Regions from separate parts of the Mesorhizobium sp. WSM4847 genome, predicted to be linked through region 1. Evidence: riboswitches for the same ligand, from Rfam matches in the RefSeq annotation. Region 1 holds a riboswitch; each other region holds the start of a gene.
The links. A riboswitch is a leader RNA that binds a small molecule or an ion and turns the genes downstream of it on or off. The one in region 1 is predicted to bind cobalamin.
Positions count from the first base shown of each region.

Region 2: linked by a shared signal. The riboswitch ahead of AC0L28_RS07285 (aromatic ring-hydroxylating oxygenase subunit alpha) and the one ahead of AC0L28_RS14255 (DUF1636 family protein) in region 1 are both predicted to bind cobalamin.
Region 3: linked by a shared signal. The riboswitch ahead of AC0L28_RS34150 (ABC transporter ATP-binding protein) and the one ahead of AC0L28_RS14255 (DUF1636 family protein) in region 1 are both predicted to bind cobalamin.
Region 4: linked by a shared signal. The riboswitch ahead of metE (5-methyltetrahydropteroyltriglutamate--homocysteine S-methyltransferase) and the one ahead of AC0L28_RS14255 (DUF1636 family protein) in region 1 are both predicted to bind cobalamin.

Region 1 is NZ_JBVVPY010000008.1:204,980-210,351, reverse strand. It holds gene cobN (cobaltochelatase subunit CobN) at 1-2,152, opposite strand, end outside; gene cobW (cobalamin biosynthesis protein CobW) at 2,171-3,208, opposite strand; gene AC0L28_RS14255 (DUF1636 family protein) at 3,205-3,639, opposite strand; cobalamin riboswitch at 3,678-3,882, opposite strand; gene AC0L28_RS14250 (winged helix-turn-helix domain-containing protein) at 4,154-5,353, opposite strand.
Region 2 is NZ_JBVVPY010000004.1:188,684-194,055, reverse strand. It holds gene AC0L28_RS07305 (MBL fold metallo-hydrolase) at 1-206, shown strand, start outside; gene AC0L28_RS07300 (molybdopterin-dependent oxidoreductase) at 291-902, shown strand; gene AC0L28_RS07295 (FAD-binding oxidoreductase) at 899-1,645, shown strand; gene AC0L28_RS07290 (FAD-binding oxidoreductase) at 1,655-2,770, opposite strand; gene AC0L28_RS07285 (aromatic ring-hydroxylating oxygenase subunit alpha) at 2,794-4,041, opposite strand; cobalamin riboswitch at 4,155-4,357, opposite strand; gene AC0L28_RS07280 (DUF680 domain-containing protein) at 4,865-5,071, shown strand; gene AC0L28_RS07275 (DUF680 domain-containing protein) at 5,139-5,363, shown strand.
Region 3 is NZ_JBVVPY010000057.1:168-5,539, reverse strand. It holds gene AC0L28_RS34160 (FecCD family ABC transporter permease) at 1-864, opposite strand, end outside; gene AC0L28_RS34155 (ABC transporter substrate-binding protein) at 894-1,841, opposite strand; gene AC0L28_RS34150 (ABC transporter ATP-binding protein) at 1,838-2,650, opposite strand; cobalamin riboswitch at 2,738-2,943, opposite strand; gene AC0L28_RS34145 (AraC family transcriptional regulator) at 3,209-4,039, shown strand; gene AC0L28_RS34140 (bifunctional helix-turn-helix transcriptional regulator/GNAT family N-acetyltransferase) at 4,139-5,074, opposite strand; partial or broken gene AC0L28_RS34135 (co-chaperone GroES) at 5,325-5,372, shown strand, end outside.
Region 4 is NZ_JBVVPY010000012.1:76,395-81,766, reverse strand. It holds gene metK (methionine adenosyltransferase) at 1-379, shown strand, start outside; gene AC0L28_RS18610 (adenosine kinase) at 488-1,480, shown strand; cobalamin riboswitch at 1,870-2,070, shown strand; gene metE (5-methyltetrahydropteroyltriglutamate--homocysteine S-methyltransferase) at 2,186-4,531, shown strand; gene tdh (L-threonine 3-dehydrogenase) at 5,199-5,372, shown strand, end outside.

The DNA of each region.
Region 1 (5,372 bases):
CGAGCCCGGTCTTTTCAGCGGTTTCGACAATCAGCCTCGCCAGGCGGTCGCGGCGGCGGCGGTCGAGCCCGTCGGCCTGGGCATATTCGTCGACCAGCCGCTCAAGCTGGTGCTGGTTCTCGTCCAGCCCGGCGCCGGTCAGAGGCGGCGGCAGATGGCCGAGGGTGACGGCGGCAATGCGCCGCTTGGCCTGCGCTGCCTCTCCCGGGTTGGAGACGATGAAGGGATAGATGACGGGCAGGGGCCCGGTGACGATCTCGGGAAAACAGGTTTCGCTGAGCGCCACTGTCTTGCCGGGCAGCCATTCCAGCGTGCCATGGGCGCCGACATGGACGAGGGCATGGACATCGAGCGCCTTGCGCAGCCACAGGCCAAAGGCGATCAGCGCATGGCGCGGCGGCAGCGTCGGGTCGTGATAGTCGGCGCGACGGTCGACTGAACGCCCGCGGTCAGGGGCGAGCGCCACGGTGATGTTGCCGAAGCTGGTGGCGCGGAAGGGGAATTGTTTGCTGTTTGCCAGACTCGAAGGTTGGTGCTCCGTCGCGCCCCCCTCTGTCCTGCCGGACATGTCCGGCAGGATAGAGGGGGGTGCCTCGCACCAACCTGTCTCATCTTCAGCATTCCCCCATGCGGCCTCTACCACAGCCATTGCCTCAGCAGGCAATTCCTTCGAGAAGGTCAGATACTCCTTCAATGCCAACCCTTGATCGACCGACTCCAGCATCCCCAGCAATGCACGCGGCGTTTGCGGAATCCCTTCAACGACATAGCCCTGTTCGCTCAGGTCGTGCAGCATCGCCAGCACGCTGGACGGCACGTCGAGGCCGACGGCGTAGCCGGTGCGGCCGGGGGCGCTCGGATAGTCGGGGATCAGGATGGCGAGCTTGCGCTTTTCGCGCGGCGTGCGCTGCAGGCGCACGAACGCCTCGACACGGTTCGCCACCTGGGCGACGCGGTCCGGCTCCGGCCGGTTGGCGAAGGCGCGGAAAGCCAATGCGGGATCGACCTCGCTTTCGCCCTTGAAGGAAACGGCGCCCGCAAGGATGCGGCCGTCGAGTTCAGGCAGGACGACATGCATGGCGAGGTCGGCGGGCGCCAAGCCGCGCTGGTTGTCTTGCCAGATATCGCGGCGTGTCGTCGCGACGATGACCTGGAAGACAGGAACGCCGGCGCGGTCAAACAGGGTTTCGACGCCGGGCTCGGCACCCGAGGCGAAGGCGGTCGCGGTGATGATGGCGGCCGGCTTCAGCGTGGCAAGCGCGGTTTCGACAAAGGCGAGCGAGGCCGGGTCCTTGAGGCTGGAGACGAAGATCGGCACGGGGGCGATGCCGCGCTGCCGCAGCGCGTCAAACAATGCGTCGATCGGCGCGACGTCGGCGGCGAGCAGCATCGAGCGGTAGAAGAGAATGGGCACGACGTCCCCCTCCCCCTCGAGGGGAGGGTGGCCCGCAGGGCCGGGCGGGGTCGTTGCGGCAGTGCTCGACGTTGTTTGCTGTTGGCGCACTTCAGAGTGTTGGCGCACTTCACAGGCGACCCCACCCCCGGCCTGCGGCCGGACCCTCCCCTCGAGGGGGAGGGGGACGTCGCGCTCGACGACCCCCAGTCCCGGTTGATAGTAGCCGGCTTTTGGCACGCTGACAGGTTCAGCGACCGCCACATCTGATCCGGCGAGACTTGCCAACCTCTGCACCAGCGCCGTCATATTCTCCGGGCCGCCTTCGCGAAAATAGCCGAGCAGGCCGTCGAGCTCCTGGCGCGGCAGCGTCGAGCCTTCGATCAGACGCAAATCCTCGTCGCGGCATTCGCCGGGCAGCAGCGCCAGTTTTATGCCGTGCGCGCGGGCGGTCGAGGCGAGCTGATCGCAGCCGTAGCGCCACCAGTCGTAACCGCCGAGGATGCGAACCAGAACAACCCTGGCGTGCCGGGCGACGCTGTCGATCCACAGGTCGACGGACATCGGATGGCGCAGATCGCGCAAGGCGGCCAACCGCATCGACGGCAGGCGATCCGCGTCCGCCTGCCACGCCGCCGCCAGCCCGGCCAGATCGCTGTCGGTGAAGGACAGCGCCACGACATCCGCAGGCGTCTGCCTGAGATCGACAGGCTCGGCAAGATCGTCGAGCGAGGCGGATGTGGTGGTGAGGATGTGCATCGCGGCTCGTGCCTGAGGTCAGCCGGCGAGGATACGCTCGATCGCCGGGCGGTTCAGCCCTTTCAGGCCGATGACGACGAGGCGGGAGCGGCGATCGTCGGCGGCGGTCCAGGCGCGGTCGTAATAGTGGTTGACGCGCGGCCCGACTGCCTGCAGCAACAGCCGCATCGGCTTGCCGCCGACCTCGACGAAGCCTTTTACGCGCAGTACGTTTTCTTCTTCCGCCGCCGTGGCGACACGCAAAGCCAGCTCTTCGGGATTGGCAATCGACGGAATGTCGATGACGAACGAGTCAAAATCGTCATGCTCGTGATCGAGCTCGTCATCGTGGTGGGTCTTGCGGTTCTCGATGTCGTCCTCGACGGCAAGGCCGAGGCCGAGCAGCACGGAGGGATCGACCTTGCCCTGCGAGGCCGGCACGATCTTCACCGCGCGGGCGGCGTGCTTGCCGATGACGGCATTGGCGCGGGCCGAGCCGGCGGCGTCCATCAGGTCGCTCTTCGACAATATGATCAGGTCGGCGCAGGCGAGCTGGTCCTCGAACACCTCCTCGACCGGATCGTCGTGGTCGAGCGTCGCGTCCTGCGCGCGCTGCGCCTGCAGGGCGTCCATGTCGTTGGCAACGCGGCCTTCGGCCAGCGCCGGTCCGTCGACCACGGCAATGACGCCGTCGACCGTCACCCGGCTCTTCACCGTCGGCCACTGGAAGGCCTGGACCAGCGGCTTGGGCAGGGCCAGCCCGGAGGTTTCGATCAGGATATGGTCGACCCTGGGCGTCAGCGACAGGATCTGGTCGAGCGCCGGGACGAAATCGTCGGCGACGGTGCAGCAGATGCAGCCATTGGCCAGCTCGACGATGTTTTCCTCAGGGCAGGTGTCGATGCCGCATCCCTTAAGAATCTCGCCATCGATGCCGATGTCGCCGAACTCGTTGACGATGATGGCCAGCCGCTTGCCGCCAGCGTTTTCGAGCAGATGGCGGATCAGCGTCGTCTTGCCGGCGCCGAGGAAGCCTGTGACGACGGTGCAGGGCACGCGCGATGCGGAAGTGGTCATATCTGGTCCTTCAAAAGGTCGAGGGGAGGGATGCGGGCAACGAGGCCGCGCTTCAGGCAATCGGGGCGGCCGCGCCATGGCATGAGGCCGTCGGTCGAGGTGGCGAAGAGTTTTGCGCCGGTGATGAGATCGGCGCCGCTGGTCGCGGTCAGGTCGCCGAAGACATAGCTCCAGCAGCCGTCGCGCAGGATAGCGGCGCTGAGGCGGCGCTTGCAGTTGCCGAGGCATTCGACGCTGCGGATACGGATGTTTTCGCCAGAGGCGGCGCGGCGCGAGTCTTCGGCCAACAATTCGCCGGCGCGAGGATGGCCGTCGGAGCCGGTCTCGTCACGGCAGGAGGCGCAGACGATCACGGTGACGTCGGCCAGAGCATCATCATCGCCGGACAATACGCCCGCTGTCTCAGCCGAAAAACTGCTGTCGCGTTCCAAATCAGGCTCCTTGCCCGGAAAACCCGCCAGGCGATCGGATTCTTAAGTCCTAGACGGCAGGTCTCCTGGCTCGCGGGTCATCGCCTTCGTGCCGCCTTCCCGGGATTTTTCCCAGTGGTTATCGGCCTTGGCTCGTCGCTTACAGTTGCGGGGACAGCCGCGGATTTGAAATCGAGATTTCGCACCGCATTCCCTCTTGGCTCCTCCCTTTGCCGAGAGGAGACCGTCTGAACCGGATTTAGGCTTGTGGAGGCAGTCGTGTCAACGCATGCTTCCGACACGGCGAGGGAAACGCTTCAGAGCAATTTTCGATGTCGGCGCTGCCCCTCATTGCCCTGCCGGGCATTTCTCCCCGTATGGTGACGGGGAGAAAGAACTGGCCGCAACCGCGGCGCCCCCTCCTGCAACGCTGGCGATTGGCGAAACCATCGATGACAGCGTCCCTCTCCCCGTCTCTATACGGGGAGAGGATGCCGGCAGGCAGGTGAGGGGCGGCGCCGACATCGGCAATCCCTTACGAAACCGCGACTTCCGCCAGCGCCTGGCCCAGATCCCCTGCAGGCGTCACCTCGATGCGTTCGAGCCCGAGCCAGCCCTGCATCAGCTTCAATTCCTCAAAAAGTTCGGCGGCGGTTTGCGGCGGCGCGCCGGGTTCGGCATAGGCGGCATGGACGCGCAGCACGCCGGCCGGGCGGTCGGCCTTAAGGTCGATGCGCGCCACGATCCTTTCGCCGAGCAGGAACGGCAGCACATAATAGCCGTATTGGCGCTTTTCGGCAGGGGTGTAGATCTCGATGCGATAGCGGAAGTCGAACAGTCTTTCCGTACGCGCCCGCTCGAAGACTACCGGATCGAAGGGAGCGAGCAAGGCGCGCGCCTCGATCTTGCGCGGAAAACGGGCATTCCTGTGAAGATAGGCGGGCTTGCTCCAGCCTTCGACGGTCACCGGCAAGAGGTCGCCGGCGTCGACCAGTTCCTCAATGCGGCCTTTGATGTCGGCGGGGGAGAGGCGGAAATAGTCGCGCAGGTCGCCAGTTGTCGCGACGCCGTGGGCGCGGGCGGAAATGCGCAGCAATTCGCGGTGCGCATCCTCAGGCGAGGGCACAGGCAAGGCAAGTACTGCCGGCGGCAGCACGCGCTCCGGCAGATCATAAAGCCGCTCGAAGCCACGACGTGACGCCGTGGTTATGCGGCCGGCCCAGAACAGCCATTCGAAAGCGTGCTTGGCGTCGCTCCAGCCCCACCAGCCGCCTGAGCCTTTCTGGCCTTCCAGGGCGGAAGCGGCGATCGGGCCGCGTTCGACGACCTCGCGAAAGATGTCTTCAATGTAGGCGGTGCGCTCGCGGCCCCACTTGGCCAGCCCGTTATACATTTCCTCCCCACGTTCGGCCCGTTCCATGCGCCAGCGCATCAGCGGATAGGTTTCGACCGGCAGAAAGGAGGCTTCGTGCGCCCAATATTCGAAGACTTTGCGCTTGCGCGTCACGGCGGCGTTGTCGAGCAGAGCGAGCGGGTAGGGGCCAAGCCGCGAATAGAGCGGCATATAATGGGCACGCACCACCGCGCTGACGGAATCGATCTGCAGCAGACCGGTCCGGGCAAGCACACGGGCCAGATGGCGGCGATCGGGCGTGCCGTTAGGGCGAGGATCGGCAAACCCCTGTGCGGCAAGCGCGATGCGCCGGGCCATGGCGAGCGAGATTTTTTCCTTCATGCAGACGGCACTCTGTCGG
Region 2 (5,372 bases), on a different contig from region 1:
GCCTGTTCTTCGCCGGCGACGCCATCTACGACGCCATGCTGATCGACGACCTGCCGGACTCCGACCGATCAGCCTATCGCCGAACAATGCAGCGGCTGCTCGATCTGCCTGTCAGCATCGGCCATGGCGGCCATGGACCAAGCTTCGACGGCAACCGGATGCGCGAGATCGCCACCGGTTATCTCAGGCGAACAGACGGCGCATAAGCCAAGAATCTGGTTGCCCGCCAGAATATCTTTGACAACATTGGTGAAGGCCGACAGGCGGCCTGATGCAAACGGATTGTCTCGATGATCACCCGCGGCTTCTCTTCAGGACGAAAGCCCCCGACGGATGCGGATGCGCGTATCCCGCCGGGGCAGTATCTCGAGCAAGGGTTTCCGGTGCTGTCGGCCGGGCCGACGCCGCGTGTGCGTACCGAGGACTGGTCGTTCACGCTCAAGCACGGACCGCGGCCGATCAAGACGTGGAACTGGACAGAGTTCAACGCGCTGCCTTTGACCAAGATGACGCGCGACATCCATTGCGTCACCGCGTGGACCAAGTTCGACACGGCGTGGCAGGGTGTGCTGGTCGACGATATTCTGGCGGATGCCGGCATCGAGCCACCGACGGCCTTCACGCTGGCGCTGTCCTTCGACGGCTATACAACCAACGTGCCGACGCAGGATCTCACTGCCGGCAAGGCGATGGTGGCGTTGCTTTACGAAGGCAGGCCGATCACGCCGGACCACGGGGGCCCGGCGCGGCTGCTGGTTCCGCATCTCTATTTCTGGAAGTCGGCCAAATGGCTGAATGGGCTGCAGTTCACCGAGCGTGACGAGCCCGGCTTCTGGGAGCTGCGCGGCTATCACATCTATGGCGACCCGTGGCGCGAGCAGCGCTATACGGGCGATCCATGAGCGACGGGCCGGCGGCGCAGTCGCCCTGGCAGACGGTGACCATCGCCCGCATCGAAAAGCGCACGCCGCGCGTCACCAGCTTTTTCCTCCAGCCGTCGCGGCCCTTCGCCTATCGTGCCGGGCAGCACGTCGATGTCAGGCTGACGGCGCCGGACGGCTATCAGGCGCGCCGCTCCTACTCCATCGCCTCGGCGCCGGAAGCCGGCGAGACGATCGAACTGGCGATCGAAAGGCTCGATGATGGCGAGGTCTCCCCCTTCTTCCACGATATCGCGGCGGTCGGCGACGAGGTCGAGTTGCGCGGACCGCTCGGCGGCCACTTCGTCTGGTCCGACAGCGACGGCGGCCCGCTTCTGCTGGTCGGCGGCGGGTCCGGCGTGGTGCCGCTGATGGCGATGATCCGCCATCGTGCCGCACGCAAATCGGTGGTGCCCGCGGCGTTGGTGTTTTCTTCAAGGGTTTGGGACGAGGTGATCTTTCGCGATGAGCTGATCGACTTCCACGATCGCCGGGACGGCTTCGATCTGGTGCTGACGCTGACCCGCGAGCCCGCCCGGCGCCCGGCGGACTATTCACGGCGGATCGACGTTGCGATGATGGAGCAATCGATGGTGCGGCTGCCCGCACCGCCAAGGTTCGCCTTTGTCTGCGGCTCGAATGCCTTCGTGTCGGCCGCCGCCCAGGCGCTGATCGATGCCGGCGTTCCGGCAAGCCTCATCCGCACCGAGCGCTACGGGGTTTAAGCTCCCCGGTCAGGCGTCGATCTCGAGCGCCGTCAGCGGCTTCGAACAGCAGGCCAGGATGAAGCCGTCGTCGATCTCGTGATCGAGGATGCCGCCATTGTGGCTCATCTCGACTGTGCCCGAGACCTTTTTCACCTTGCAGGTTCCGCACAGGCCGAACTCGCAGGCTGCGGGAATTCGTACGCCCGAAGCGCGCGCCGTCTGCAGCACGGTCTGGCCGGCAACGCAGTCGGCATCGATATCCGAAAGCGAAAAGCGGATCGGCGTTGCGGCCTCGGCAGGTACCTCGACCCCACCCTTTGCCGGCCCACCCTCTGGCGGCGAACCGAACGGGGCCGGTATTTCCTCCACCGCCGGGGCCGCAAAGCTCTCCTGATGGTAGTTGGCCATGTCGAAGCCGGCCGCCTCCAGCATCTGCCGCACGGCGCGCATGAACGGGTCGGGGCCGCAGCAGAAAATTTCGCGCTCGCGAAAATCGGGCGCCAGCAGCGGCAGCCTTATCGCGTCGATCCGGCCCATATGGCCGAACCAGCCCTCACGGCTGGACCGCTCCTCGATCATGAAGCCGAGCGTCAGGCCCGGCATGCGGCTGCCGAGCAGCTCGAGTTCCTTGCGGAAGATGATCTCCTCGGGCTTTCGCGCGCAGTTGACGAAGCCGACATCGGTCCATGGCGCGCAGTCGTTCAGCCAGCGCAGCATCGACATCATCGGCGTCACGCCGGAGCCGGCCGAAATGAACAGATACTTGGCCGCGGGATGGCTGTGCAGCGAAAAGTCGCCCGCCGGCCCATAGGCCTTCACGTGAACGCCGGGCTTCAGATTGTCGAACATCCAGCGGGTGCCGAGGCTGCCGGCCTGCGCTTTCACCGTCACCGCGATCGAGAACGGCCGCGACGGCGAGGACGACAGCGTATAGGTCCGCATCAGCGGGCCCTCGGTGGTCGGCAGTTCCAGCGTCACGAACTGCCCCGGTCTGTAGCGGAACCAGGTCTGGTTGTCAGAGCGGAAGGTGAAGGTCTTCACGTCAGGCGCCTCGTCGCTGACGCCGATGACTTCCAGCACCTGGAGCCTGTCGTTCCAGGGCGCCATCTCGTCGAGATGGCGGTAGAGGCCAAGGTCCGTCATCGCATTCATCCCCTTGACCCCGTTCAGGCGACGCTGCGCAGCGCCGGCCGCCCGGCCTCGGCAAGGCGCGGCCCGATGAAGGAGGCGTACCATTCGACGAACTGGATGACGCCGCCCTCATGCAGTTCCGAATAGGGGCCGGGCTCATAGGCCGGCGACAGGATGCCGAAGGCGTTTTCCTCGACGATGCGACGGTCCTGGTCGTTGGTCTCGGTCCAGACATGGGTGAGTTCGGCGAGGTCGTAATCGACGCCTTCGACCGCGTCCTTGTGGACAAGCCATTTGGTGGTGACGGCCGTTTCCGTGGCACTGATCGGCAGCACGCGGAAGGTGACGGCATGATCGCCGAGGATATGGTTCCAGGTCGTCGGATAGTGATAGAGCAGCAGCGAGCCGATACGGTCGGTGGAAACGCTGTCGGAAAGGTTCTTCTTCACCGCGCGTCTTCCCGTCATCGTGTAGCTGACGGCGTCGCGCAGCAGCGGCGCGCGGGTGGCGCGATACTGCCCGGCCGGATCGATGCGGAACTTGCTCGGCAGGCCTGCCGCCTCGCATTTCGCCCAGTGCGCGAGCATCTCCGGATCGCTGTCGGCGCCCTGCACGCCGGTGACGGTCGGCGCTTCCGGGAATGTCTTGCAGAGTTCCGGATGGTTGCCGGCGCAATGATAGCACTCGCGGTTGTTCTCCCAGACGAGCTTCCAGTTGCCCTTCTCGACGATGGTCGATTCGAAGGCGATTTTTGCCTCGCGCAGCCGGTGCGGCAGGAGGTAAGGCTCGATCATGGCGCGCATCGGCGCGAAGTCGGCCGGCTCGTTGGCCAGGCAGATGAAGATGTAGCCGCCAACGCTTTCGCACGCCACCGGCTTCAGGCTGAACTGGCTCTTGTCGAAGCCGTCTGCCATCTGGCGAGCAAACAACAGCCGGCCGTCCAGCTCGTAGGTCCACTGGTGATAGGGGCAGACCAGCTTCGCCGCAGTGCCCTTGTCGGCATTGCAGACACGGCTGCCGCGATGCCGGCAGGAATTGTGGAAGGCATTGATCTTGCCTTGCTGGTCGCGGACCAGCACGACCGGATAGTCGCCGATCTGGGCGGTGATATAGCTGCCAGCTTTCGGCAACTCGCAATCGTGGCCGATGAACAGCCAGTCGCGATACCAGATCAGCTCCATGTCGAGCTTGAAGAAATCTGGATCGGTGTAGAAGGGCTGCTCGAGCGAATAGCCTTGCCTGCGGCCGTGCAAGAGCCTCAGCATGTCGTTGCGCGCGTCCATGTCCTGTCCTCGTGTAAGGACTGAACTGGTGGTGATGGAGGGAGGACCGTTTGCACGCCGGCAAAAGGGCCGGACGTGCATCATCCACCTCTTGACCGCCCACCGCGATCAGTCGAGTCTGAAAATCTCGGGCTGGTTTCCGGGCTCTGGAGTGTCCTTGCGGACTCGTCGCGACACCTTCCCAGGCTTGTGGCCCAGTGGTCTCCCGTTGCGACTTGAACTCCACCACCGTTGCGGGGGCAGCGCCGGGTTCTGACCGGCTTCCCAATTCTCCGCTTCGTCGTCACCAAGCGGCACCTGAGATGGCGTGATCTAATCATGCCGGCCGGCTGACTGCCGGCATGAAAGCGACATCGTATCCATGCGGCGCGACACCGCCGGCGAAACCTGCAGGTTTATATCTGCAGGGCTGAAACCCGCTTTGTCGGCGGCCATTGTCGGCTGCCGTGACATCGAATCCGACCCGCGGCGGAGACCAGGAAGGTTAACAGTTTACAAAAGTGACTATTAGCCGCTTCTAAAATCGAACCGAACGGTTCGTTTCTGTTGACAATGCGTGCAGCACGCAGTGAACGCAGATCCGCCAATCCGTCAAATCGTCGAGCGGCAAATTTGGCATAAGATATTGAAAACGAACCATAAAACCATAGTGGTAGATGCCTCTGGTACAATTTCAAGGTGTAGATTCTTGGTCCACACGGAACAACTTCGTGATTGGAATCCGCCGAATGGCCTTCCCACATCGGGGCTATCCGAACGACGCGCGCATCCTCCCAAGACACGCCGCTAGACGGACTGAAGACCAAGATACTGGAGTACTAAAATGAAAAAGATCGCTCTTACTGCCGCCGCCGCTCTGGCCATCACCGGCAGCGCCTTTGCCGGCAGCGACCATTATGGGTCCAACGCCGCCAACCAGCCGGCCGTCGCGGTCGACAGCTCGTATACGGCCTCTGTCCAGATGCCGGCTCACGCTGAAAAGCAGCCCGTTGGCCAGGGCGCCGACCGCAACCTTTTCGGCAACAATTAACAGCTGGTCCCAAACAGCAAAGTGGCGGTCCGCCGCTCGGGATCTGAGGAACTCAGGAGTATTTGAAATGAAGAAGCTCATTCTTGCCACCGCCGCCATTGTGGCCATCTCCGGCAGCGCTTTTGCCGGCAGCGACAACTTTGGATCGAACGGCGCCAACCAGCCGGCCGCTGCGGTCGACAGCAACTCGTACACGGCTTCGATTCGGAATTCGGCTTCGGCGCAGAATCCGGTTCCGGCTGACGAGAAACCCGTCAACGGCAGCGACCGTAACCTGTTCGGCAACAACTAACAGTTCGTT
Region 3 (5,372 bases), on a different contig from region 1:
GAGGGCGCAGCTTGCAATCAGGCGCAGATGCAACGGGCCGGCCAAGGGCCGGGACAGATGCGGGATCATCAGCCCGACGAAACCGATGACACCTGCGACCGAGACCAGGATCGCCGTCGAGAAGGCAGCGACGAGAAACGCCGTCCTGCGCATCCGCACAACCGGCACGCCGAGGCTTTCGGCAGCATTCTCGCCGGCCAGGAAGGCGTCGAGCTTGCGATGGTTCCACAGGCCATAGGCAAGAATGGTGCCCGCGCCAAGAGCAGCCAGCCCGACATTGTCCCATCGCGCCAGGCCGAGCCCGCCCATCGTCCAGAACAATACCGAGTGAGCGGCGCGCTGGTCTCCGGCGAAGACGAGATAGTTGGTCAGGGCGGCGAACATGAACGAGACGGCAAGCCCGGCCAGTATCAGCCGTTCGGGGCCTTGCCCCCTCACCCGCGAAACCAGCAAAAGCACGATGCCGGCGGCCAATATGCCGCCGGTGAAGGCGGCAACCGGCAACGTCCAGATGCCGAAACGGTCGCCAAAAATGGTGATGACGGAAACAGCGCCGGCCGCGGCACCGGAGGACAGGCCGAACAGGAACAGATCGGCGATGTCGTTTCGGGTTACCGTCTGCAGCAGCGCGCCGATGACGCCCAGCCCGGCGCCGACACAGATCGCCATGATGGTGCGCGGCAGCCTGAGATCGACGACAATCTTGGCAACCGGGATATTGCCGAGCGAGCCGGGCACGAGGTCTCCGTCCAGCCCGGCCGCATGTCCGAGCGCAGCAATCACGTCGCTCAACGCTATGACCGTCGATCCATAGGCGATCGACAGCAGAGCAAGCGCGGCGATTGCTGCCGCTCCTGCTGCCATGGCCATTTCGAATGCCCTGTGGCGCAAGCTCAGAAGGCTTCCGGGTGTATCGCGCTGGCGATCTTGCCGATCGCCTCGATGTTAGCAGGTCCGGGCGTCAGCTCGGCATAGCGCAGCGCGACGAAGCGCTCGTTCCTGACCGCATCGGTCTCCTTCATTGCCGGATGGACTTTGAGGAAGTCGAGCAGTTTCCTGTAACCGCCGCCGTCCTGGTAGTCGAGCAGGATCAGGAACTGCGGATTGCGGGAAGCGACCGTTTCCCAGTCCGTGTTGCCCCAGCTCGTCTGCATGTCGGCCATGATGTTGTCGCCGCCGGCAGCGGCGATCATGGCGCTGGGGATCGCGAACTTGCCTGATGTGAAGGGTTTGTCTTCGCCGGAGTCGTAGAGAAACACCCGCGTCCGCTCGCGGTCGCCGACCTTTGCCGTGATATCGGCGAGTTGCGCTTTCCAGCCTGAAACGAGTTTTTCCGCCTTGGCTTGCTTGCCGAAAATCCTGCCCAGCTTTTCGATGTCGCCGTAGAGCAGGTCCATCGAGGCGGCGGGGCGGTTGTTGTCGAGATGGACGCAGCTTTCCGTCAGCACCAGCGTCTTGACGCCGTGCGGCGCCAGCGTATCTGGCGTTACGTCGCCGCCCGGCTTCATGCCGTAATACCAGCCGGCGAAGAAGAAATCGGGCTCGACCGCGACCAGGTTTTCGAGCGTCGGATATTTCGGCGCAAGTTCCGGGATCGCGCCCTGCTCGGCCTTGAATTCCGGACCGACCTTGTACCATCCGGTGATGCCGGTCAGGCCGACGATCGACGGTTGCAGCCCCAGAGCGAAGGCCATCTCGGCCATGTTCATATCCTGGATGACGGCGCGCTTCGGCGCGGCGTCGAACGTCAGCGGCGTGCCGCAGCTGTCGACTGTTACCGGGAAAGCGAAGGCGGTCTGGGCAAGCAGCATAGAGGCAAAAGACAGTGCGAGGCGTTTCACGGATGTTGCTCCTTGGTTGGATCAGAAGAGGCACGGTTCGGGACTTCGAACACCGTGAGTTCGCGGTCTTCGGTCGGATGGCGCAGCCGAAGCACCTCGACGCCGAAAATCTCGCGAATCAACTGCTTGGTCAGCGCCTCGCGCGGACGGGCGAGTGCCTGCAGGCGGGCCTCGTTCATCACCGCGACCCTGGTGGCAAATGGCGTGACCAGCGACAGATCATGCAGCACCGCCACGACGGTCATGCCAAGCTGCGATACGAGTTCGAGAAGTTCGCTGCGGGCGCGCGGATCGAGATGATTGGTCGGTTCATCGAGGAACAGGATTTTCGGCTCCTGGGCGATGGCGCGCGCCAGCTGGGCGCGTTGCCGCTCACCACCCGACAGCGAGCCGATCGTGCGGCCGAGCAGCGGCAGCAGGCCGGTTCTGCGAAGCGCTTCGACGACGACGTCGCGTTGCTCGCTCCTGCGTCGCCAGCAGGCATGCGGGACCCGCCCAAGTCCGACGTAGTCGATCACGGCAAGCCGCGGATCGGGCTGATCGGTCTGGCCGACGACCGCCATGTGCAGCGCCCGCTCGGCGGCCGGAAACGTCTCCAGCCGGCGTCCGGAAAATCTCACATCTCCCGCGCTCGGACGCAGCGTGCCGCATAGCATGCGCAGCAGCGTCGTCTTGCCGGCGCCGTTGGGACCGATGATGGCGAGGCGGTCTCCCGCCGCGACCGAAAGGCTGACCGCACTGACCAGGCGCTGGCCATTCGCCGTGGCGCTCAGTTCACGCGCTTCAAGAAGAGGCTGGCAGGCGTCCAACTTACCGTCACTTTCTCAATGGCGACGGAAGGAAGCTGGACCGGCCGACAAGACCGATGTCCACGTCTCCTCCCGGCACACCCCGTCCGGTCAACTCGTGCGATGGCAGGTCTCCTGGCTCGCGGGTCCTTGCGCCATCCTGCCTTCCCAGCCTTGCCGGCCAGTGGCATTTTCGGATTTTGCTCGCCGCTTACAGTTGCGGGGGGCAGCCACGGCCTCGATCCGAAGATCTCACCGTGTTCCCTTTTCACCCCTCGCCTTTCGGCTTGGGGACCATCAGTCAGCCCCCCTAGTTTTCCGCCAATCCCAGCGCAATAAGTTTCCGGGGTTCGGAGTGCCCCGCGAGCAATGGTCTTGTCAGAACGAGCATACCGAATCTCGTAATGTAATAACGTTACTACTTAAAAGACAACGCCTGCTCCCGTCAAGCCCTTCGCCCAACGCCTTGGACTTGCCGACCACCGTCGCATTGCGCGGTGCGCAATTTCGATCAAACTGCCTCCACCAGGAAGCGATACCATGACCTGGCCAATGCGCAGTCCCACAGCAAGGAGCCATATGAACCCGACCGAGAAAGCGCTGTGGTTCGTCGAAAGCCATCTGCCGGAGGCCATCTCGCTCGACGATGTCGCCAACAGCAGCGGCGTGTCGCGCTTTCACGTGACGCGGGCTTTCGGTGCGGCGACCGGACGTTCGGTGATGGGCTACCTGCGTTCTCGCCGGCTGACCGAGGCGGCGCGCAGGCTCGCCGCCGGCGCACCGGACATCCTCTCGGTCGCGCTCGACGCCGGCTATGCCTCGCATGAGGCTTTCACCCGTGCCTTCCGCGACCAGTTCGGCACCACGCCGGAACTGGTGCGCGCGCAAGGCTCGCTCAAAAACCTCGATCTCGTGGAGCCGATCCTGATGGACCAGTCCTTCCTCGCCAATCTCGAGCCGCCGCGTTTCGAAACCAGCCGGCCGTTCCTCATCGCCGGTCTCGGCGAGCGCTACAGCTGCGAAACCAGCGCCGGCATTCCGATGCAGTGGCAGCGGTTCGGCCCCTATGTCGGCAACATTCCAGGCGAGGTCGGCGACATCGCCTATGGCGTCTGCGTCAACGGCGACGATGCAGGCAATTTCGACTATATCGCCGGCGTCGAGGTGTCCGATTTTTCGGACCTGCCGAAGGGGTTTTCGCGCGTACGCGTGCCGGCGCAGAAATACGCCGTGTTCGCCCATCGTGACCACATCTCGACCATCCGCCGCACGGTCAACACGATCTGGAACAAATGGCTGCCGGCCTCCGGGCACAAGATTGCCGACGCGCCCGAATTCGAGCGCTACGGCCCCGAATTCGATCCGCGCAGCGGCAATGGCGGGCTGGAAATCTGGATACCGGTCGGGTGAGGAACGGCCAGTTTTCAACTTGTGTTGGAGACTAGTGTCGAGGCGATCCGCCTTATCTTGCCTTCTCCCCTTGTCCCACAAGGGGAGAGGGGAAAGACGCTACAAGTCCAAATTCCAGTTCTGGCCGACCAGATCCTTGCCGAAGGCGTGGTGGCGTTCCTGATTGGCCAGCTTGAACCCGGACGCCTCGTAGATGCGACGCGCTGAGGTGAGCACGTCGTTGGTCCACAGCGTCAATTTCTTGTAGCCCTTGGCACGGGCAAAGCCGATGCATTCCTCGACCAGCCGCCTGCCGATGCCGAGACCGCGCGCCGAGGGTTCGACATAGAGCAGGCGCAGCTTCGCCACCGCGTCCGACTGGCGCACGAGAAAGACCGAGCCGACGGCTTCCCCTTCCCGCTCGGCGATCCAGCTGCGTTCCCATTTCGGATCGTAGGATTTGACGAAGGCGCCGAGGATTTCGGCGACCAGCGCCTCATAAGTTTCGTCCCAGCCATATTCCTGCGCGTAGAGCAGGCCCTGGCGATGGATGATCCAGCCGATGTCGCCGACCTGCAAAGACCGCAGCATGTAAGGGACCCTGGGCTCTGCACTCTCGCCCAGCAGGCGCTGCACCGTCTGCATCGCCTTGACCAGCCTGTCCTGTTCCGGTGCGGAAAGCCGGTCGAGCAGGGCCGCGACCTGATCGTGCGAACCCTGGTTCAGCGGCGCGAACGCCGCTCTTCCCGCCGGCGTCAGCGCAATCGACGAGCGCCTAGCATCGGCTTGCGTCGCCACGCGCTCGACCAGACCACGCTCCTCGAATTTTTTCAGCAACCGGCTGAGATAGCCGGGGTCGAGCCCGAGATCGCGCGCAAGATCGGTGGCGGTCAGGCCATCGCGATGCGCCAGTTCATAGAGCACCCGAGCCTCGGTCAGCGAGAAGGCGCTTTTCAGCAGCCCTTCATCGAGCAGCCCGATCTGGCGGGTGTAGAAGCGGTTGAAGCCCCGCACCGCATCGATCCGCTCCCTGCCGGGTTGATGATGAATCGTCATGGCATCCTCCTGCCAGCACAAGATCAACCACTTAGTTGACTTAGTCAAGTATCAGTTCGAAGCAGGCTGCGGCTGTCGATCAGCTCACTCAACGCCTTGACTCTCGCCAGCCACCGGCTTATCTCACCGCCACGTTAGCACTCGCCATTGGTGAGTGCTAAGCGTAGGTCCGGCGCCGCCGGGCTTATAGGTTTGTCCGGCGCCGCCGGACGGAGGAACTATTCTCACCATTCTCACCGAGGAATAAAAAATGGCAAAGTCGAAGTTCCGCCCGCTTCATGACCGCGTGGTCGTACGC
Region 4 (5,372 bases), on a different contig from region 1:
TTCGGGCAAGGACCCGTCCAAGGTTGATCGGTCGGCCGCCTATGCGGCGCGGTACGTCGCAAAAAACGTCGTTGCCAGCGGACTGGCGCACGTGTGCGAGGTTCAGCTTGCTTACGCGATCGGTGTGGCCGCGCCGGTCTCTATCCTCGTCAATACATTCGGAACCGCAAAGATTGATGAAAAAAGGATCGAGCGCGCCGTCCTTGAGCTTTTCGATCTCCGGCCGAAAGGCATCATCAAGGCGCTTGATCTCTTACGGCCGATTTACCGCAAGACCGCGACATACGGACACTTCGGCCGCGAAGAGCCGGAGTTCACCTGGGAAAAGACGGACAGAGCCGACGACCTGTTGCGTGAGGCAGGACCGGCAGCTGCGTGATGCGCCGGTATTGGATGCGTCGGCATAGGGCGACCCATTCCACACTGGCAAGAAGCACGCCCGGCCTGCATGGCAAGAAGCTGGCTCGGATTTTTGGCGGAGATATTGATGCCGGATTATGACGTGCTTTGCATCGGCAATGCCATTGTCGACATCATCGCCCAGTGCGACGAGGCATTCCTCGAGACGAACGGCATCATAAAGGGCGCGATGAACCTCATCGACACCAGGCGCGCCGAGCTGCTCTACAGCCGCATGGGCCCGGCCATCGAAGCCTCCGGGGGCAGCGCCGGCAACACGGCAGCGGGCGTCGCCAGCTTCGGCGGTCGCGCCGCCTTCTTCGGCAAGGTCTCGAACGATGCGCTGGGCGAAATTTACGCCCACGACATCCATGCGCAGGGCGTTGCCTTCGACACCAGGCCGCTCAAGGGCAACCCGCCGACGGCGCGCTCGATGATCTTCGTCACTCCCGACGGCGAGCGCTCGATGAACACCTATCTCGGCGCCTGCGTCGAGCTCGGGCCGGAGGATGTCGAGGCCGACAAGGCCTCTGGCGCCAAGGTCACCTATTTCGAAGGCTATCTGTGGGACCCGCCGCGCGCCAAGGAGGCAATCCGCCAGACGGCCAAGCTGGCGCACGCGGCAGGCCGCGAAGTGTCGATGACGCTGTCGGATTCGTTCTGCGTCGACCGCTACCGCGACGAATTCCTCGACCTGATGCGCTCGGGCACGGTCGATATCGTCTTTGCCAACAGTCACGAGATCAAGTCGCTCTACCAGACGTCGTCGTTCGACGAGGCACTGGCGCAGATCCGCAAGGATTGCAGGATCGCCGCCGTGACCCGCTCGGAAAAAGGCTCCGTCATCGTGCGCGGCGACGAGACGGTGGTCATCAAGGCGACCGCCATCAAGGAACTGGTCGACACGACAGGCGCCGGCGATCTCTATGCCGCCGGCTTCCTGCATGGTTATACGCAAGGCCGCGACCTGCAGACCTGCGGCGACCTTGGCTCACTGGCGGCCGGATTGGTGATCCAGCAGATCGGCCCCAGGCCGCGGCAGAATTTGCGCCGCGAGGCTGAGCAGGCGGGGCTGTTGTAGGGCAGCATTTCGGCCACGTATTGCCCACCTTCCGTTGTGCAGGCTGTCCAGACAAGCGCGTGTAAATCGAACGTACCAGTCCGAGAAGGATGCCGGTTTTCTCCAAATTTCAATTTTGCAGGCTTAGGAACGTTGTCGCACTTCGGGCCAGTACTGCCGCCCGATCATGAATGGCCAACACGCGCCCTTTTTGACGAAAGTCGTTTTGAGCCGGGATCGTAGACTGGCAGATTGCCCGAGCGGCCAGGCACAGCCTGCGCAGACCGGCGAGTGGCGCAAATGGCTCAGCTCTACCGCGACCTGCTACTTGGGAACACGCCGCAGGTGAACGGTTCACATAAACACATAAACATTTCTTTATACCGCATTGGCAACAAAGCGGGCTGCTGCGATTGTCCGCGTGTCGTGGTTCTCCGCTAGGCGTTGCCGTAGCGGAGCTAAGAGGGAAGCCGGTGCAATGCCGGCGCTGCCCCCGCAACTGTAAGCGGCGAGCCAAACCCATCAATGTCACTGGGGCGAACTGCCCCGGGAAGACGGGGCAGAGGCTGTGACCCGCGAGCCAGGAGACCTGCCACGGTAAACAACGTCCACGGGCGGGGTGTCTGGTGGCCGCGGCAGCTCGGCGTTTATGCCGGCCTTCTAGCGCCTTCCTTGTCCCCGCCGCGACCATCGGGGTATGGAATGAATGTCTCCCAGCAAGTTCCCATAGCAACGCTTGGCATGCCGCGTATCGGTCGCCGGCGAGAACTGAAATTCGCGCTCGAAAGCTACTGGTCCGGAAAATCTTCTGCTGCCAACCTTCTGTCGACGGCGAAGGCACTCCGTGCCGCCAGCTGGAGCGAGCAGCACGACCGCGGCGTGTCGAAAATCCCGTCGAACGATTTCTCACTTTATGACCATGTGCTCGACACCGCAGCAATGGTCGGCGCCGTGCCATCCCGTTACGGCTGGACGGGCGGCGAGGTCCCGCTCGACATCTATTTCGCGATGGCGCGCGGGACGCAAGGCGATGCCGCGGGTTGCGTTCACGCCAGTCACGGGCATGCAGTTCAGGGCCAGCGCGTAACCGCGATGGAAATGACCAAATGGTTCGACACGAACTACCACTACATCGTGCCGGAGCTGAGCGACGATCAGGCATTCGCCCTCTCGTCGACGAAACCAGTCGATCACTTTCTGGAGGCAAAAGAGCTCGGCATCCATACACGCCCGGTCATCCTTGGACCGGTCACCTTCCTCAAGCTGGCGAAGTCTCCCGACCAGTGTTTCAATCCCATAGCGCTCCTACCGCGGCTGCTGCCCGTCTACGAGCAACTCCTGCGGAGGCTGGAGCTCTCGGGGGCCGACTGGGTGCAGATTGATGAGCCGGCGCTTGTGCTCGACCTTAGCCCGAACGAACGAGCTGCCTTCGAATTCACCTACGGCCAGCTGTCGAAAGCCGCGCCCAAGTTGAAAATTATGCTGGCGACCTATTTCGGGCCGCTGGGAGACAATCTGGAGACCGCGCTTTCGCTGCGCCTGGCGGGCCTGCATCTCGACCTCGTGCGCGCTCCCGAGCAGTTGGAGACGGTTGGTCGGCTCGCACCGAAGGATCTGGTGCTCTCGCTTGGCTTGATCGACGGCCGCAACGTCTGGCGCGCGAACCTGGCTGCCATTCTCGACCGCATCAAGCCGATCGTTGCCGGCTGGCCGCTGGATCGCGTCGAGATTGCGCCTTCCTGCTCGATGCTTCATGTGCCGATGGACCTGCGGATGGAGACCGCGCTCGATGTGGATGTCAGTTCGTGGCTGGCATTCGCCGCCCAGAAGAGTGAAGAGCTGCTTGTGCTGGCCCAAGCCTTATCCGAAGGCAGGGAGGCCGTAGCAGGCGCACTGAAAGCTTCTGCCGAGGCGGCCGCGGCGCGCGCAATGTCTGGAAAGGTCCATGATCCGCTCGTCCATGGGCGGGTTATCAGCATTGACGGCGCCATGAAGCAACGAAAGAGCGCATTTGCCAAGCGCTCCAGAGTCCAGGCTGACACGCTCGGCCTGCCGCCGTTCCCGACGACGACGATCGGGTCCTTCCCGCAGACGCCCGAGGTGCGCAGGGCGCGCTCCGCTCATGCGAAGGGCCGGCTGAGCTATGTCGATTACCAGGCCTTCCTGGAGAAGGAGACCGAGGCGGCGGTCCGCTGGCAGGAGGAGATCGGGCTGGACGTGCTGGTACATGGCGAGTTCGAACGAAACGACATGGTCCAGCATTTCGGCGAGCAGCTGTCCGGCCTCGCCTTCACCCAGCATGGCTGGGTGCAAAGTTACGGCTCCCGGCTGGTGCGCCCTCCCATCATCTTCGGCGACGTATCGCGGCCCAATCCGATGACGGTTCTCTGGTGGCAATTTGCCCAGTCGCTGACGAAAAAGCCGGTGAAGGGCATGCTCACAGGCCCAGTGACAATTCTTAACTGGTCTTTTGTTCGCGACGACGTACCCCGCGCCGAGGCCTGCCGCCAGATCGCACTCGCCATCCGCGATGAAGTGGCCGACCTTGAAAGAGCTGGCGCAAGGGTGATCCAGATCGATGAGGCCGCGTTTCGCGAAGGCTTGCCCCTGCGGAAGTCCGATTGGAAACATTATCTCGGCTGGGCAGTCGAATGCTTCCGTCTCGCTTCAACGGTTGTAGAGGACGCGACCCAAATTCACACCCACATGTGCTATTCGGAGTTCAATGAGATCATCGACTCGATTGCTGAACTGGACGCGGACGTCATTTCGATCGAGACGTCGCGCTCCAAAATGGAACTGCTGGACGCCTTCACCAAGTCCAAATATCCGAATGACATCGGTCCTGGCGTCTACGACATTCACTCACCACGTGTCCCGGAGATTGGCGAGATTTTGCATCTCGCCCAACTTGCCCGCGAGCGACTGTCGGACGGCCAATTGTGGGTGAATCCGGACTGTGGCCTCAAAACAAGGAAATGGGAGGAGGTCCGCCCTGCCCTCATCAACATGGTCGCTGCAGCATGCGCATTGCGGGAGAAAGTGCAGGCGCAGGCCGCTGAGCCACTGTGACGGGCAAACATGTGACCCGCGGGCTTCGCGGATATTTAAGGCAGAAAGGACGCCATCGAAAGCCGCGCGCAAGTCGGTCGACGCGTGCGAGTCCCACCCTTGTCGTCCAGCCGAAGGCCCGCTGGACGGCTGAGCGGCGGGGCAGGATCTGGGAAGCCGCTTCCGGTCCGAAGGACGGATGATTTCGATCACGAAATGGGGGAAGGCGGCTTTGTCCATGAACTTCAGCCTCTCACACAGCCAGCGGTCAACAGACACTTCACCGAGGGGCGAACGCTTGCGGATGCCGCCTGTGCACCGGCACCATCGAGATATCGGCGGCGAGATCGACCATCGAAAGCATCGGTATCGAGGGAATGCCTCGCATGTGGCGGACATCGACAAAATAGCCATACCGCCCAGCCGCAAGCTGCGACCATTCCTCATCGCTTGAATTGAAGCTTGGCTGCGTTTGGCATGGCGATTGCTCCGCTTCTGCTGAGGTTCGCTGAAAACAGAGTTTTTCAAGCGCACGGGTCGCGGTGAAGTGTTGCGCGACACAAAGGCAGCCGCCAACATTACGATCGATCCAAAGATCTCAGGTGTGCTTCCGAGCCTACCTTTCCGTTGTTTAGGCTACCGGAGGAGCGGCGAGGAGTAGAACCAACCAAGGTGTAAGGAGCATCTGATGTCGAACATGATGAAGGCGCTGGTCAAGGCCAAGGCCGAGCCGGGCATCTGGATGGAAGAGGTGCCGGTGCCGGAAATCGGCCCGAACGACGTTCTGATCAAGATCAAGAAGACCGCGATCTGCGGTACCGACGTCCACATCTACAATTGGGACCAGTGGGCGCAGAAGACC